DNA from 2 places in the Virgibacillus tibetensis genome. Region 1 is predicted to be linked to the other one. Evidence: a T-box and tRNA genes for the amino acid it is inferred to sense, from the RefSeq annotation. Region 1 holds a T-box; the other holds one or more tRNA genes.
What was found. A T-box is a leader RNA that pairs with one kind of tRNA and senses whether it is charged. The one in region 1 lies ahead of alaS (alanine--tRNA ligase), so its partner is inferred to be a tRNA-Ala.
Positions count from the first base shown of each region.

Region 2: it encodes a tRNA-Ala, which carries the amino acid that the T-box ahead of alaS (alanine--tRNA ligase) is inferred to sense. The anticodon was not compared.

Region 1 covers NZ_JARZFX010000001.1:259,283-269,021, reverse strand. The annotation lists gene alaS (alanine--tRNA ligase) at 1-2,540, opposite strand, end outside; T-box leader at 2,602-2,813, opposite strand; gene QGM71_RS01475 (AI-2E family transporter) at 2,865-3,923, opposite strand; gene QGM71_RS01470 (hypothetical protein) at 3,972-4,163, opposite strand; gene recD2 (SF1B family DNA helicase RecD2) at 4,240-6,552, opposite strand; gene QGM71_RS01460 (tetratricopeptide repeat protein) at 6,575-7,243, opposite strand; gene mnmA (tRNA 2-thiouridine(34) synthase MnmA) at 7,280-8,392, opposite strand; gene QGM71_RS01450 (cysteine desulfurase family protein) at 8,408-9,550, opposite strand; gene cymR (cysteine metabolism transcriptional regulator CymR) at 9,578-9,739, opposite strand, start outside.
Region 2 covers NZ_JARZFX010000014.1:12,209-21,947, forward strand. The annotation lists gene QGM71_RS18025 (M42 family metallopeptidase) at 1-761, opposite strand, end outside; gene panF (sodium/pantothenate symporter) at 1,286-2,713, opposite strand; gene QGM71_RS18035 (YhdT family protein) at 2,710-2,994, opposite strand; gene QGM71_RS18040 (5'-nucleotidase C-terminal domain-containing protein) at 3,143-6,844, opposite strand; tRNA gene QGM71_RS18045 (tRNA-Ala) at 7,144-7,216, shown strand; gene QGM71_RS18050 (holo-ACP synthase) at 7,467-7,838, opposite strand; gene QGM71_RS18055 (GNAT family N-acetyltransferase) at 7,851-8,414, opposite strand; gene QGM71_RS18060 (hypothetical protein) at 8,407-8,889, opposite strand; gene QGM71_RS18065 (GNAT family protein) at 8,882-9,349, opposite strand; gene QGM71_RS18070 (hypothetical protein) at 9,351-9,739, opposite strand, start outside.

The DNA of each region.
Region 1 (9,739 bases):
CCGCCACCACCACCGCAACGTTGGGCGGCCTCCTTTATTAGATTGCCTGCATGCAGTCCTCTTTCATTTAAATCTTTTGATACACCTGCGGCTAACTGTACCTTTTTATTATTTTCTGCTGCTAATAAGATCATAACAGATCCTACCTTCTGTTTAATATCATCCACCATATTTCTCAACTGATTCATATCATTTACGTTAACCTTTTGAGCTATTACCTTAACACCCTGTACTGTATTAACCTGATCTAAAATGGTGGATACTTCAAGATTTGATAATTTAGCACTTAATGACTCATTTGCTTTTTGTAAGGTCTTTGTTTCTTGATACATATCTTCAATTCTTTCAGGAAGTTTTTCTTCATTAGTTTTTGCTAACTTTGCTGTCGTTTGTAAAAGATTTAACTTATTACTTGTATATATATAAGCATTTTTACTTGTTACTGCTTCAATTCTTCTTGTACCAGCACCTATTCCTGCCTCAGAAATAATTTTGAATAAGCCGATTTCAGATGTATTTCCTACATGACAGCCACCACATAACTCGACGCTGTACTCGCCTATTTGAACAACACGGACAATATCACCATATTTCTCTCCAAATAGGGCCATTGCCCCCATTTCTTTTGCTTCTTCTATTTTTTTATTATCAATTTCCAAAGGAAGAGATGACCAAATTCTTTTATTTACTGTTTGCTCAATTTCTTGCAGCTGCTCCTGTGAGACAGCACTGAAATGAGAGAAGTCAAACCTGAGTCTATCAGGTGTCACGAGTGAACCTGCCTGGTTAACATGACTTCCAAGCGTATCCTTTAGTGCCTGATGAAGCAAATGCGTAGCTGTATGGTTTTTTATTACATCCGAACGAAATTGTGAATCCACGATTGCTTTAACCACATCGCCTGCTCGTAGTTCACCATCTTTTATCTGAACATGATGGATGTGTTGCCCTTTAGGTGATTTCTGAACATCTTTCACATAAGCAGTTGCACTATCTGTGTAAATCCAACCTGTGTCTGCAACTTGACCACCGCTCTCAGCATAAAACGGGGTTTCGGCTAAGAATAGATACACTTCCTCATCCGCACACGCAGATGTTACGGCCTCTTTTCCACTTATAATTGTCGCAATCGTTGTTTCTGTTTCTAAATCGCTGTACCCAATAAAGTCACTTGAAACATTTATTTCACTTATAATGCCATCCTGGACTTGCATGGAATCTACTTTTTGTCGAGCATTCCTGGCTCGCTCTCGCTGTTTTTGCATTTCTTCGTTGAACCCTGCTTCATCAACCTTAAAGCCTTGTTGTTCAACGAATTCTTCTGTTAATTCCTTTGGAAATCCATACGTATCATATAAACGGAAGACCTCAACCCCTGGAAACACAGAATTGCCTTTTCCCTTTTCTTTATCCATGATTGAATTTAATATTTCCAGTCCATCATTCAATGTTTCATGAAAGCGTTCTTCTTCAACCTTCACTATGTTCTCAATTAACTCTCTTTTCTGAAGAACTTCAGGATAGAAGTCCTTCATAATATCTCCGACTGTTAACACTAATTCATACATAAACGGTCTCTCAATACCAATTTCCTTCGCAAAGCGAACAGCTCTTCGTAACAACCTCCTTAATACATACCCTCTGCCTTCATTTGATGGAACAGCACCATCACCAATTGCGAAACTGACAGTTCGGATATGGTCTGCAATGACTTTAAAAGCAGTATCACTTCCTATAGCCTTTCCATAGGTAGTTGTTGCTAACTCCTCCGTTTTTTTGATGATGGGCATGAATAGATCGGTTTCAAAATTTGTAGGAACATCCTGAATAACAGACACCATACGCTCAAGCCCCATGCCGGTATCAATATTTTTCTTGGGAAGTGGTGTATACGTATCATCTGGATTATGATTGAATTGAGAAAAAACCAGATTCCAAATTTCTAAATAACGATCGTTCTCTCCACCAGGATACAATTCGGGATCTTTTGGATCATTTCCGTATTTTTCACCACGATCATAAAAGATTTCTGTGTTGGGGCCACTTGGTCCTTCACCAATGTCCCAGAAATTTTCTTCCAAACGAATAACTCGTTCCTTTGGTACCTTTATATCATTTATCCAGATATCGTAGGCTTCATCATCTTCCGGATGAACGGTTACTGACAGCAACTCAGGATTAAACCCAATCCACTTATCGTTTGTTAAAAACTCCCATGCCCATTCCATGGATTCCTTCTTAAAATAATCACCAATCGAAAAGTTGCCTAGCATTTCAAAGAAGGTATGGTGCCTTGCTGTAAATCCAACGTTTTCAATATCGTTGGTGCGGATTGATTTCTGTGCATTTACCAAACGCGGGTTATCCGGAACAGAACGGCCATCGAAATATTTTTTTAGTGTTGCTACTCCACTGTTTATCCATAATAAAGTAGGATCATCTTTTGGTACTAGTGAAGCACTTGGCTCAACTTGGTGGCCTTTTTCTTTAAAAAAGTCTAAAAACATTTGTCTCACTTCAGCTGATGTTAACTGTTTCATTTGAATACCTCCGTTTATCTGTATAGTCTTACTAATTAAAAAAACCCCATCTCTGCATAATTGCAGGGACGAGATTTTCGCGGTACCACCCTAATTATGAACATATACCTAAAATGTTCATCACTTAATCATGTTAACGGTATGTAACCGACGGGTGTTAACCGTACTCCAGTTTAGCTTTCCATGATTCATTACATAGGATTTCTCTCAGCCAGTGAAAATCCCTCTCTTTTAAATCGATTATCATGTACTTAGAACCTTCAACGTTTTATTTATACTAGTTAAGCGATATTATAGAAAACTTTACTCATAATGTCAATTATATCACTTAAAAGCTAACATATGAGTGGTCATAACTTTCAGGATTGTCATTACTGGAACAGCAATAATCATTCCAATTATTCCAAATAGCTGCCCACCCAATAATAACGCAAAAATGATGGCAACAGGATGAATATTGATACTTTTTCCGACAATGTATGGTGCTAATAAATTACTTTCAACTAGTTGTATTACAAATATACCTATTACAACAAATATAACCAACTTACCAGACATTGTAAAAGCTATCGCAATCGCTGGGACTGCACCGATTATTGGTCCAAAATAAGGAATCAGATTAGTCAAACCCATTATAACGGCTAGTAATAACGCGTAGTTAACGCCGAGTAAATAAAACAAAACAAGGGACGTTATACTGACAAAAAGAGATACAATAAATAACCCACGTATATAATTTCCCAGACTTTCATCAATTCCATGTACTATTTTACTGGTCTGTCTACGATACCTCTCAGGGATGAATTTCTTAAAAAAGGATTTAATTTTACCATAGTCTTTTAAAAAATAAAAAACAAGCACAGGTATTACAGTTAAAAGCACGATCATATCAAAAATTCGTGTAAATCCGGATACTAGCTTAGTAAGTAGATTATCTACAGCTGTTTCTATTCGATTAATTAGCTGGTCCATTTTATCATGAATAGTTTCAGGTAAAAATGAGGTATATTCATATGCTTGATAGATTAAATTTTGATACGTAGCTATAAATTCAGGCAATTGGTCGTTAAAATCACCCAATTGCTGAATCATTGCGGGATATACACGATAAATTAAGTAAGCAACACCGCCAAAAAACAATAGATAGATGAGTGAAATTGCCAAGCCTCTAGGGATGTTACAGCTATGTATTTTATCTATGATAGGATACAGTAAATAAGCAATTAGGCAAGCGATAATAAAGGGGGACAACAGACGCCAGGAAAATGAAAGTACTGTACCATACATCGGAAACAGTTTGACAAGCAAGTAAAAAAACAAGAAAAGAAAAATGCCAATAATAAGCCAGTAAAGAAGCGCTAGACTTTTTTTGTATCGAAACATGGTGTCCACTCCTTAGTACAAGAATTTAACATTAATTGCATCTAAGGTTTACCACTGCATCTTTCTTTCATCTTCAGAAAACAGATCATCCAGTGAACTTAAAGACCCGTCAGCCTCTACCTGGTGAACAGTCATTTCATTTTCTATTATTGACATCTCAATAAAACAGGTCCAACAATAATATTGGTCTGTACCGATCTTTCCCAGATCTTTTCCACTGCAATTCGGGCATCGCATCATCACAAATAAAGCTCCTCACATAAACTAAATTATTATGTTATGCTAACCCGAATTTTTAAAAAATATACATGAAGTATTACATAAAGTCATATGGTGAGATTTCTTTTTCATCAGATTCCGCCTCAGATGACTGCATAATTGGGATTCTTTCCAACAAATGCTCTCTTAAAGAGGTGTATCGCTTATTCGTATCCATTGTCTGTATACCTCGTAAGAATGCATGTACTTCTCCGCAGATAATAAGTGATTCTTTACTTCTAGTTATAGCTGTATATAATAAATTCTTCCGAAGCATACGATTATACGCGGAAACAACAGGTAAAATAACAATCGGGAATTCACTTCCCTGTGATTTATGAATTGACACACAGTAGGCATGCATTATATTCATATAGTCCTTACGTTCGTATACGATTTCTTTTTCTTCAAATAAAAGTACAAGCTGTTCCACATTATCCGTATTTTCATCTTCTTTAAAAATCGCCACGACTTCGCCAATATCCCCGTTGTATACACCATCTTCCGGCTGATTAACAAGTTGGATTACCTTATCACCGACTCGATAGGTGATATCATTTGCTTTCACTTCTCTTTTTTGTGGAGTTTTAGGATTAACTAATTGCTGCAGCTGCTTGTTTATCAAAGTAATACCAGCCTGGGAACGATACATTGGAGCAAGAACCTGTATATCCTTTATATCGATCCCTTTAGCGATTGCCTTTGAAATAATTTTTGTAATTACATCGATTACATGGTATTCATTGCAATTTATAAAACTAAAATCTTCATCATTTTTAAGTTTATCAATCGTACAAGTGTCATTTTTGATATCGTGGGCGAGTTGAATTATTTTAGATCCTTCTTTTTGGCGGTATACTTCATTAAGACTGACAAATGGTATCAATTCACTGCTTAATAAATCAGAAAGCACTTGTCCTGGACCAACAGAAGGAAGTTGATCCTCGTCACCTACAATAAGAACTTGCATATCATCTGGGATAGCTTTAAAAAGGTTATTAGCAAGCCATATATCAACCATTGAAAATTCATCAACAATTAGAAATTTCCCAGATAAAGGGTCATTCTGATTTCTCTCAAACCCATCCTTTCCGTCCCATCCCAACAACCGGTGTATCGTCACAGCAGGTAGTCCAGTAGATTCCTTCAGTCGCTTAGAAGCTCTACCTGTAGGCGCTGTAAGTACAAAAGGGTACTCATCTCCATTATCGTAATCTTTCGGATCCAAAGATAGCTCTTGAATAGCTGCATATGCATTAAGAATTCCTTTAATTACGGTGGTTTTACCTGTACCCGGACCACCTGTAACAATCGCAACCTTAGAATGCAGTGCTTGGTTGATAGCTTCGAATTGATCTTTCCCATAGCTTAATATTTCTGTTTCTTCAATATCCCCAATTATTTTCATCAATTCAGCTAATGGTATATCCTTTTCAATTGGTTTCTCAATAATTCTCTTTAAGTGAGAAATAAAGCCATCCTCAGCATAATAAAGAGAAGGCAAATATATATTTCCATGTTGAATAATGACTGATTTATCGGTATTCATTTCCGTTAGTCTAGTAGAGATGACTTGATCTGATAACTCCTGGTTCGATAATAGATCCAGCACTTGCCGTACGCAGATTTCTAGTGGCAAATACACATGGCCCTCTTGAACACTTTTTTGGAGAACATAAATACACCCAGCTCCGATCCGATTTGGATGTGTCAATGAGAGGCCGTTTTTTCTCGCTATTTCATCCGCCGTTTGAAACCCGAATCCTTCAATATCAAATACATATCGGTACGGATCTTCTTCCAAAGTATCTATAGCCTCATCTTTATATGCTTCATAGATTTTTTGTGCCATTTTTAATCCAACGCCGTAGTTGGACAGATAAACGACTACATGTTCAAAGCCTTGGTTTTCCTGTAAACTTTTTGTCAAAAGCTCTGAAGTTGCCTTCTTTATACCTGGGATAGTTGATAAGATATCTGGATTATTTAGAATTTTTGAGATTGCGCTTTCTCCTAAATGCTCAACAATACGAGTTGCTGTCTTTTCACCCACGCCAAAAAAAAGATCACTTGAAAGATAGGAGATTAACCCATCTTTTGTACTGGGGATAAACGTTTGATATGCGTTTACTTTATACTGCAGTCCAAATCTCGAATGTTTTTCAAAATCACCAAAAAAATAGTAGGTTGTTTGTTCCTGAAGATTAGTAAAGTAGCCTTTTGCGACAACCTCTTTTTCATTAAAATCTTCATTTGTTTCCTGAACTTTAATTTTTGCAATTGAAAAGTGTTCTGTTTCATTATGAAAAATAGTATAAAGAACTTCGCCCTTTATATATCCTTTTTCATTAGATTGTCCATCAAGTCCCATCAAAAACAACCCCACTATCTTCTTACTTTTCGTTATTGTTTACTATATTTTCAACATTTTTCTTGCCATTCGCCGCTAGTACGTGATCAGGTTGTACACGAAGTGCCTCATCAAAATGTTGCATGGCCGTTTGTATATTATCGTTAAATAAATTTATTACACCAAGATTATAGTGAGCGTCACTATGATCAGGGTTCATCTTTAAAACTTTGATCATGGCGGTTTCTGCATCTTTAAGGTGGTTGCTCTGCGCCAGTGAGAGTCCATACTGGAATAACATTTCTTCATCATTGGCATCAAGCTCGGTAGCACGGAGCAGGTATGGCAATGCCAATTTATAATGTTCCTGTTGTTGAAATGTCATGCCCAACAAATAGTATACATCTGCCTCCTCTAATCCAAGATCAATTGCTTTTTGAAAATTTTCCTGCGCTTTTGGATAAATTGATTGCTCCAGATAAAGGTTCCCTAAACCATAGTATGCAGTTGCAGCATGTTCATCTAGTTCAATTGCTTTTTCAAAAAATCGTTGCGCCCTTTCCAAGTCATTTACATGTACTAATAAATTACCAAAGTTTATATAGCCAACTGGGTCATCTGGTTGTTCATCAATAATGTCAGAAAACAGATTAGCAGCTTCTTCGTATTTATTTTCTTTCATGAATTTAATTGCTTGTTTATTTTTATCCATTTAAAGAACTCCTTATAAAGTGAAACTTCGTCCGGTTTAACCTACATAATCCAGTGACTGGCTGTCTTTCATAATTTCATCAATTGTTCCGCCACCAAGGCACACTTCACCGTCGTAAAACACGACAGCCTGTCCAGGTGTTATTGCACGTGTTCTCTCCGCGAATTCAACATTTACTTTTCTATCTTCAAGTAAAGTCACAGTGACTGCACTGTCTTTTTGACGATAACGAAATTTCGCTGTACAAGTAAATTTATCGTTGATCAAATCCGGATTTATCCAATTTACATCTGTGGCGAGTAAGCCATCAGAATATAAATGTTCATTTTTAAATCCTTGCTCTACGTATAATACATTTTCTTTTAAATTCTTTCCTATAACAAACCATGGATCACCAGAGCCACCAATACCAAGGCCTTGACGCTGACCAATGGTATAATACATTAAGCCATCATGACGTCCTATCACTTCATTGGACAGAGTTCTCATTTCTCCAGGCTGTGCTGGTAAATATTCACTTAAAAATTCTTTGAAATTTCTTTCTCCAATAAAACATATTCCAGTACTATCCTTCTTTTCAGCTGTTACAAGTCCCCGGTCTTTGGCAATTTCTCTTACCTCCGATTTTGGTAAGTGACCTAAAGGAAACATTACTTTTGCTAACACATCTTCTGTTAATTGGTTTAGAAAATACGTTTGATCTTTGTTGTCATCGACACCACGTAGCATTTCAATCCGACCATCCGTTTTTCTAACCTGTGCGTAATGCCCTGTTGCTAAATAGTCAGCCCCTAATGACAATGCATGATCCAAAAATGCTTTAAACTTAATTTCTTTATTGCACATAACATCAGGGTTTGGAGTCCTTCCTGCTTTGTATTCATCTAAGAAATAGGTAAACACTTTATCCCAGTACTGTTTTTCGAAGTTAACAGCATAGTAAGGAATATCCAATTGATTACAGACCCGAACAACATCATCAAAATCTTCCGTGGCTGTGCATACACCAAATTCATCTGTGTCATCCCAATTCTTCATAAAAATACCGACTACATCATAGCCTTGCTCTTTTAGCAGCAATGCTGTTACTGAAGAATCGACACCTCCACTCATTCCAACTACTACTCGTGTATCTTTATTATCCTTCATTACATTCACTATCCTTTACGAATTTAATCGTTTAACAATTTTCGCCACCCGCTCAGCAGCTTCTTCTACATTCTCCACTGTGTTATATAAGCCGAAGCTAAAACGGATTGAATTCGTGGTACACTCATTATCTTCACCAAACATAGCAGATAATACATGGGAAGGTTCTACAGATCCTGCTGTACATGCACTTCCGCTTGAAGCTGCAATCCCTGCCAGATCGAAATTAGTAAGAAGTGTCTCCACATTAGTCCCGGGAAAACTTATATTTATAATTGAAGCTATGGTTGAATTATAATCACCATTGATTTCGAATTGAACATTTTTTTCTTTTAGTTTTTTCATAAACAGTTTCCTGTAGCTTTGATATAACTTCGTTCGCTTCACCCTGTTATCCATTGCCAGCTCTACTGCTTTTTGAAAGCCTGCTGCACTAACTACATTTTCGGTGCCGGCACGCCGCTTGCGTTCTTGTTCTCCCCCGAATTGGAGAGGACTGAGTTTTATACCTTCAGCAACATATAGAAAACCAATTCCTTTGGGCCCATTTATTTTATGGGAGGATACGGATAACATGTCTACCATCAATTCGTTGACATTTATATCTAATAAACCATAGGCCTGCACTGCATCTGTGTGAAAGTAGGCTTGATGATTACGTAATAATTCGCCAATTTCATGAATAGGCTGAATGACGCCTGTTTCATTGTTCACAAACATAATAGACACCAATATGGTTTCTTCTGTCAGACTGTTTTTAAGATCACTAACAGCTATTTTCCCAGTTTCATCTACAGGCAGGTAGGTTACGTCAAATCCCTGATTTTCCAGATATTCTACTGTATGCAAAGCAGCATGATGTTCCTGCATTGTTGTAATAATGTGATTCCCTTTGTTTTTGTTACTTAGGGCTGCTCCAATAATTGCCATGTTATCAGCTTCGGTTCCACCGCTGGTAAATATAATTTCTTTCTCATTAGCATGAATACTTTTTGCCATAACTCTTCTTGCCACATCCAAATGCTGCCTCGCCTTTCTGCCAAAAGAGTGAACACTGGACGGATTCCCAAATACTTCGTCATATATAGGATACATTACATCAATAACTTCTTTGTGAACTGGCGTGGTTGCTGCATGATCCATATAAATTGGTTCCATGGTTACATTTCCTTCCTGTATGAAAGCTTAAATATAAAACATATAAGCTTCTTGTGGTTCGTCATTATTATGATGCATCAAATCATCTAAAGTAGTCGTATCCAATACGTCTTTCACTGCATCTCGAATACGAATCCATAATGCTTGCTTTGCTGGCTCTTCATCCTCAATACCTTCTACTGGAGTTAT
Region 2 (9,739 bases), on a different contig from region 1:
CCAGCGCCTATTTGCAGGCTGTTGTCCATAATGTCTTCCGGTGTATCACTAACAGCCGTTGTATCAACAGCAATTGCAATGTCCGCATCTACTTGACGAATACCGGTTTGAGCGCCTCTTAATCCAACTTCCTCTTGTACTGTAAACAATAAAACAATTTCCCCGGCGAAGTCCTTATTCTGCAATTCATTTAGTACAGTTAGCAAAACAGCACATCCTGAGCGGTCATCCAGTGATTTTCCTATCATCATTTTGTTTCCTTCACTACCAATGAGCTTCGCTTTCGTTGCCCACGTAATTGGCGTACCAACATCAACACCCAGATCCTGCACTTCCTGTTTAGAAGTTGCACCGATATCAATATACATTTCCGCATGTCTGCGAACTTTTACAGGATCATCAAACTTAAGGAAGTGTGTAGATAATGTTCCTATAACACCATCAAACTCTTTATCTTTGCCCATCACTTTAACTTCCTGTGCCAGAAGAATACGATCATCATGGCCACCAAGTTTCTCGAAACGGAGCAAACCATTTTCTTCTATCTTTTTAACAATAAAACCAACTTCGTCCATATGTGCTGTTAATAACGTCACAGGACCTGATTTATTACCTTTTTTCATTACGATCACATTTCCCATTGTATCCACATGTACATGGTCTGCTTTCTCTTTTACATAGTCTTCTATAAAATAGGTTACATTCTGTTCATAACCACATGGTCCACTTAGTGATGTTAACTGCTTTAATAGTTCTTCCATGCTTTCACCTCCCTATCCATAAGGTACAGAAAATTTCTCATGTATTCCTTAATACATGAGAGTGGCAACTTCTAAGAATTTATATCTTAGCTGCCTTGCACCAAGGAATCTTACTTCCTTGAATATTCTAGCAGACGCAGGTACCATCCGCTTTTTTAAAAAACAAGCATTCGTGTGAAATTCGAGTTGTAATTTGTACGGGGTTTTTTGAAGATCCTTTATATGTACTGATAAGTATTTTTGTAAAAATCTAATTGAAAAAGCGTGTTACTATCGGTACCCTTTGGAGAATCCATCTAGAAACACCTTTAAACAATAGCAATATAATTATCGACCTTTAAAAGGAATTGCAAATCATTATATCTCATTAAAGTAACAGAAATCAAACATTTGTTTGAAAAGTTAAAGTGTTTAAAAAGTGATAGCGTTTTCAAAATCATAGCTGGTAATAGAAGTTACTTTTTATAAGAAATAGCCCCCCTCTATGGTAGAAGGAGGCTTATTACTATACGTACATATTTTTTCTAAACTAATCTTCTATGTGTAGCCAAGCTAACTACTACATAGGCCACAAATGAGACAACAATTGGCAGCACTACAGAGTGCAGGCCTAAAGGCTGCGGAAAAAATGAGTCAGACAAAATATACAGCCCTACCCCTGCTATCATGGAAGCCAAGGCTCCATACTTGTTTCCTTTACTCCAATACAACCCCAGTACAATCGGCCAAATAAATGCTGCTTCCAGCCCACCAAAAGCAAAGAGGTTCAGCCAAATGATTAAGTCGGGAGGGTTTAGGGCTAACAGGAAAACAATTATTCCTAATACAGCTGTGATTCCGATACTTAAGCGCTTTACCTTAGTGTAAGACGCTTTTGGTTCTATATAGTTTAAGTAAACATCTTTAACGATGGAGGAGCTCACTAATAGCAATAGAGAGTCTACTGTCGACATAATTGCAGCCATCGGTGCTGCCAGCACAATACCAGCAAGCCAAGCCGGCATTACCTCTAGTGCAATAAGTGGCATTACCGTATCACCAACTTCGATTCCCGGTAAAATAGGTCGAGCAAAAACCCCAATCAAATGCATGTTCAACATGATAAAACCAACTACAATTGTTCCAATAATCAGTGCCCGGTGCATAGATCTTGAATTCTTATAGGACATAGCTCGGACAGCCACTTGAGGCAGCGCGACTACGCCTACACCCACAAGTATCCAGAAAGACGATACATATGTCGGTGTAAGGTTTCCTTCGGCACCGAAGGGAGTTATTAAATTAGGGTTCTCAGCAGTAAGATCTGCCATAATTGCAGGAATTCCCCCACCAGCTATGATGGTAGCTATTAATAAAACGAGGGTACCAACAAACATCACACTTCCTTGGATAGCATCTGTCAGTGCCACAGCACGAAAACCACCAATAGTTACATAAACCAGTACAGATACCGCAAAAATAAATAAAGCACTTGTGTATGTAAGCCCCGTTAACGATTCAATTAATCTAGCACCACCGATCCACTGAGCTGCCATAGCGGAAAACAGAAAGATAATAATGCTGAAAGCAGAAAATAGAACAACCCACTTTGATTGGTAGCGTTCCTTCAAAAAATCTACCATTGTAACTGCATTATACCTTTTCGTAACAATCGCAAATTTCTTACCTAAAACCATTAATACAAAATATCCTGTGGCTACTTGTGTCATTGCTAACAGCACCCAACCCAGACCTTCATTATAAGCAACGCCTGGACCACCTATGAAACTACTTGCACTTCCATAGGTTGCTGTCATTGTCATCGCTAACACAAAGCCGCCCAGACTTCGCCCACCCAGAAAATAGTCCTGCAAAAATGAGTTAGAAGATTTAAGATGCCTGCCTGCATACATTCCAACAGCAAATATAATTACTAAAAAACCAAGTAACGGAATAATTGCCTGCCAGTTCATTCGCTTTCATTCCCTTCATCAAAGGGAATAGCCACAAAGAACTTCTTTACAATTATAGTAACTAATACAGCCATTACAATGAATCCGAGTATGCAACTATAGAAGAACCAGGCAGGGAACCCGAACACATATGTATATTCCGCTGGATCTTTGCTACCTAAACCGTAAGCAAATGCATACCACCAAATAAAGTTAAAGATTACTAAACCGACCCCGATCAGCGCTTCCCGGTTTGCAACTTTAAACAGATACTCATCCTTTGACAGATCACCACTTTTCATTTCCCACACCTCTTTTATTTTAAAATATACACATTTATCTTTTATTAATATAACGTATGGTGAGCCAGGTTGTAAATGTTTGAAAATTTTACCTATTCCATAGTAAAAGGGATCAGCTGTTTTTAGCTGATCCCTTTTGGACAGTTTACTAATCTTCTAAACTTACTTTTAAGACCTTATCATTACTATGCTGCATTTCGAATGTCTTCGATGTTGTACCATTGGTTACTTCTAAAGTAACATCTTTCTCTTTCAAAATATCCACCTGTTTTTTATTAAGCAATAGACTTCTTGATTTCTTTTCATTGTATATATTGATTTGTACATGCACTCCTTGCTCAAGTGCTTCAAGATCTTTCGTATGGACAGTAGCTCTTCCATTATTCCCCTTAGGTTCAATTTCCACTACTGGTTCTTCTTCCCCTGGTCCACCAGGTTCTTCGTCCGTTTCTGTTATTCTACCTTCAGGTCCATACTCTAATGGGTTGTCTTCAGAACTATTCAGACTTTCGACGAAATCAACCGTCGCATCAATATCTGCCGGTCCCATTATCGGGTTTTTACCTAAGTCTTTAATTGGGCCTTCTGATGTTCCCATATAATTGTTTACGGTCAATGTATACACTTTGTGCATATCAATTGGTGTTCCATCAGGTAATGTAATATCAACAACCTCACTCAACTCGGAATTCCATGTATAATGTAATCCGCTGACACTATAGTCTGGACCATACATTGGTGATATTTGTTCGTTGATAATTGAATAGAGGTCTGCGCCAGTAACTTCCACTGTCATTATTGTGTTACCAAATGGCTGGATATTGTACAAGTCACCCCAGGTAACTTCTCCTGCAAGTAAATGGTCTCTAATCCCACCACCGTTCATCATGGCAAAATCACTGCCCATTTTCCAGTTCATACCATCTGCAATTAGATTTCCTAAACCGTGATCACCATCACCTGTGTAACTTCCTGTAAGATCGTATGCATTATATCCAATCACCTCATTGATGATAGGTGCAATACGATTGGCGTAATTATCCAAAATAGCAGAAACATTTTCATCTGGGCTGTAGTTGCTCTGTTTTACAAAAACAACTTCGGCTTCCTTCTGTACAATGTCACCAGTCGTACGGTCAATGACTAAATCAATATCCGCAAAGGCCTTACCGTATTCCGAGGATTGAACGATTAATTTATTGTCCACAACACCATCAACAACTTGATGATTGTGAGCAGCAATAATAACATCTACAGCGTCATCTGTTTCTCTTGCAAGGTCAGCCGCTCCACCTGTCGCTCCATCACCAGACTGATCGGCAGGTATATGTGCTAACACGATAATCGCTTCAATCCCCTGAGAAGTGAGTTCATTTACAGATTCATTCACTGCTTCTGCTTCATCCGTAAACGCAATCCCCTCAAGAGAAGATGGCATTACCATATTCACTGTTTCTTGGGTATTAACTCCAATAAAACCAATTTCCACACCATCTACTTCTTCTATATGATATGGCGGCAGGAATGTTTCATCTGTGTTTTCATAGACACAATTTGCACAAAGTACCGGGAAGTCCATACCCTCATATCCATCTGTCCCTAAGCCTTCCGGGTGGTCTCCCCCATCTATCATGCGTAATAACTCGTCAAGCCCTTCATCAAATTCATGATTTCCAACCGTACCTACATCAAAACCAATTTCATTCATAATTTCTACAGTTGGTTCATCCTGCAGCAAACCTGATACAGGAGAACTTCCCCCAATCATATCACCAGAATGGACGAGCAGCGTATTCGGATTCTCCTGTTTTCGCTCTTTTAAGGCTGCAGTAGTATAATCCATACGACCATACATATCATTAACACCGTCATTATCAGGGTCAAGACTGTATTCCTGATCAATTTTTCCATGAAGATCATTCATACTTAATAACTGAATTTCAAGTAAGTTATCATCTGGATTTCCTTCACCGTCAACCGGCTGGTACCCATAGGATTCAGCTTCTTCAGCAGTTGAAAAGAATATTCTCTTTTCTACCGGTACGTCGGCCCAATTATCTGGTGTAACATATTCCATCGTATTGGAATTTCCAACATATCTTGAAAAACCTTTTCGGTCATCATTTGCACGGAATACAAATGGCAATTCCATTAATGGATTTTGTGAATTCCATATATTTAATTCCTGATCCTTCGCTTCCTTAACCGCATCCTGATATTCTGGATAGACTTCTTCGTCAAAAGGTGCGATAAAATAAGTCGATGCGTAACCTTGGCGCACCATTTCCAGGTTTATGTTTAACCCATCTTCTTTTCGAATTATTTCAGCTAGTAATCTACCATAATCATCCGTGGCTTCTTCTCCAACTTTCACCAGTATTTCATCACCAGGCTCAAGGAGTTGGCTTATATATTCTGTGGCTAAGTCTCCATAATATTTTTGATTCTGATTTATTTCTTCTCTTTCTGGATCTTTATTATGTGCTGTATATGTCTCAGCTGTATCCATATTCAGGAAACGCACATTCGTTCCACCAAGCACTGGTGTCTGGATGTGAATGGTATCTCCATCTGTTATCCTTTCTACAGTAGATTCATAGACGCCAGCAGATGATGGTGGTTCTGGTTGTTCATCTGCAACCTGGATGTCAGCCTGTTCTGTTGGTATCAGTTGATAATCATTATATTGACTCACTATGGCTGTGATGTTGTACCACATATCAGATTCAACCAAAGTCAGGTCAAGTGCATTCTCCATCACACGAAGTGTCGTACCATTATAATCAGCATCTACTAACGATACATTATAACCACCGCCTGCAGGACTATCTGGAATATTATTAATAAAAGCGTTGACCCGAACAAGCTCCCCTTCATATGATTCTGCTATTTCAGGGTCTTGAAGGTCTTCTAATGTAATGGACTGCACTTCAGGTAACGCTTGACCTGTTTGAGTAACCTCAATTGCAGCAGGAATAATTTCCTTTAATCCATTATATGAATCTAACACACCTGAAACTTTTACCTCATCGCCTTTTTCAAGATCTGGTAAGTGGCCTTGTTCATACGCAAAAAGATTAATGCCGCCTGTAGCGTCTTGTATGTATGTCGTGAACTGGGCACCATTACTAATTGCAGCATGGTCAACTGTAACAATTCCTTCTACTGTAACTTCCGTACCATCACTTAAATTCCTTGCTTCCCCAATGGTGTACTCTTCCCCAGGTTCTCCCGGTTCTTCAGGAGGATCTATCGGATCAACTCCATCCATTGTATGAGTGCCAAGGTATGCGAACGTATTAGTTGCATACTCAGTCCACTGCGTCTCTTCATATGCTGAACTAGGTCCTGTTACGGAGGAATGCCTTACCAACGTTACATCCTTCGCATAGTCACTATCGTCCCCAATTACACCTAATACATCAATTCTTTCTTCATCACTATTTTTTAAAACAAATGCATCATTACCATTAAAGTTAATAACCGCAGAATTTGTTAAATCAGCTTTTTCTAAAATCTCAGGATCTGCGCTATTATGTGAGATGACATAGACATCACCATGTTCCAATGTACCTGATAAAACAAGCGATTGACCAGGGTCAGTTGCTCCATTAAAGTATAACTCTACTTGATAGTCAGATAGGTCTACTGTACTTCCTGTTCCATTGTAAATCTCGATTGCTTTATTAAATGAGCTTCCCTCGATGTACTCTGAAATAAATAAATCTTCAGCTACTATTTCATTACTTTCCGCTGCTGCTGTTGTTGCAAAAACCGTAGAATAGTTCGTAAAAACCAAGGTGAAAATAAAAAGTAAGTTGACAGCCTTCCTCACAGTCGTATTTTTCATTAATACCCTCCGTTTTACTAGATTTGTATCGTATTCACTTTTTATACAAACTAGGAATATGACACACTACTAGCATGGCACATTACGAGGGCTGAAACAATTAAGTTTTTGTAAATTTCTAGTAAATTCAGACTAATAAAAGAGCCCTTTCAGAAAAACAGTTAGAAGGACCTATAATAAAATCCAGCTTGCGTCATGAGTACTAGTCTAATAACCTGTTCCATTTCAATTAACTCATTTTATATTCTAGTTTACTTGAAATTAAAGTGTACACAGTATATAATCTATCTTGTGTGCACGGGGCATTAGCTCAGCTGGGAGAGCGCTTGGCTGGCAGCCAAGAGGTCAGCGGTTCGAGCCCGCTATGCTCCATCACGATAAACGCTTACACGTCAATATATATAGGCGTTTATACTATGTCGATGGTGGAAGACTCGCTCATAAACGAGGGAACTTATGTAATAAACTATCCAATAAGCAAACCACAAAAAGGAATATGACCCATAGGGCGCATAGACGTGATTAGAGTAGGAATTTAATATTTTTTTAAGGATGGATATTACATGAAACACTCCCTAGAGTCTGCTCTAAATTCGATAAAATCCTAGTGGTGCCAGATATCCTAATGAATCAAAACTACCGATATTACCGTTTCTTTTTTATGTGTAATACTAACTTCGATATTTCGATAACCTTTTTCCGTAAAAAAGTACTTTACATTATTATGCAGAACTACAGTCGGAGCGTTATTAATTTTTAATATCTCAATATCCTTCCAGGTAACTTTTTTTCTCGTTAAAAACCCAATACCTAACGCCTTTACAACAGCTTCTTTCGTACAGAAACGCCCCGTTAGAAATTCTAACTTCCTATTAAATGAGAAACCATCCGTATACTGAATTTCATTCTTTGTAAATAGGAAGTCTCTATATTTTTCGGAATTAATGATATTGATCAATTCACTTTGATTAGCTATATCTATGCCGATCTTCACAATACATCACCACTATACTGATTGAAACTTGGATTTTAAGTTTATCAGTTTTTCTTTTTTTGTTCTCTTTAATTCCAAATATTGCTCTTTAGTTTGGTTCCATAAATATGATGCCCTATATTCTCCAAAAGTGAATGAGTCCATCCTTCTTTTTAGTGCATTTTTGGGGGCACTTTTTAAAAGTAAATTATTTCCCTCTAGGATTTGGTTTATTACAGATTTCATATTAAGTTGATTATACAGATAGTTATACATTTCCACCATAGCTAAAAATCCAAATCCAATTCTATATTTAGGCAAAATACTAATGGACAATTCACATGATTGATTAATCCAATCAATATCAGAAATCCAACAATATCCTATAATTTTTTGGCTCTTCGTTTTGATTACATAGTACCTCTTATTATCTTGTTGTTCTATCACAGCATCGGAATAAAAATCCTTTAATTTACTTTTGTCAACCGTCATTGACAAATGATTTAAGTTCTGTTGTACATGAAATTCATATAAAAGGGATATTCTCCCATCAATATCCTCTTCTTCTAAATGAGTAATCATAATATTTTTATTCAAATAATGCATCCTCCACATCTAAAAAATATAACTTTTGAGTAAAGTAATTTCCATTATAGAACTGATGCTCCCTCAGTTTTGCAGCCTCATTAAAGCCTACTTTTCTAAAACTAGTTACTCTCAGATCATTTATCTCTTCACATTTAATAAATTTACTAATATTGAAGATATCATAGATGGTATTTAGGAAATCTAATAAGTAGACGACCTCCTGATCTCCGTCACTGGAAAAAGCCAAATAATCAATATATGCAGTTTCATTGTTATAAGGGATCTTTTTAATTAAAAATACCCCTTCTAAGCTTCTGTTTGAAGTAAATGAAAATATATCTATTTCATTTCTATTTAACTTTTTTAAAATTAACTCTCGATTATCTAAATACGGATTTACGGATAGGTATGTAGTTTGTAATGCAGACATTTTTAATAAGAAATCAGTTTCCGTATTTATATCCACTCTTCGAAAATCATTCATTATTATTACTCCAATCTCGTTTAGTTAATCCTAATATCATTCTATTGTGAAAGGTATGATTCCAATATAAATGGGTAGGAATGGAACCTTCATTTAGAAACCCTATCGATTGTAGTATCTCCTGTTCCTCGTGCTTATCTTCTATTAAATATCCATAAATACGATTTAAGTTTAGTTTATTAAATGCAAAATCTAATGATTCTTTAAGTAAATCTACTATATTCATCTGCTCGTCAATAATCGATAGTTGCATTTTGGAATGACTATGAATAAAATCGGTATCTTTAAACAAAACAAATGCTTGATTAGGAACTACTAATATCCTATCGTCTGGTTTAATTTCGTGAAGTATGTTAGGAATATACAATTTGGAGTCCGTCCTTTGAACAAACAATAATTCCTCAGGAACCCAATTCCATTCCAATAATGACTTATATTTACTTCTATATCCCGTGAGCATATTAATTCACCTTTTCCTGGCTAAATCGATTTAAGCTTTTACCTATTCTTCTATTTTCCTTTGAAACTTCTCCCAATAATTTATATATATATACTTGGCTATAAGAACTACCATTGAGTTCAATTATTTTTTCCAGTGATCCCTCTTTCTTGAAGTCTAGATCCTCAAAAACACGTTCATATTCCCAATCAAATTCTGCATAAAATGTGGCAATTTTAATAATTTGTATCATTTTTGAGTAGGACGAAATTGCTTTTTTAATAATATTTATTTTGTTTTCCAATGATATCTTGTTACTAATCCTAACAAAAAAGGAATAATGTCTTGCTGCTTTCATATTTTCACAGAACTCCGTCACCCCAATAATCTCATCATCCATTTTAATAACCA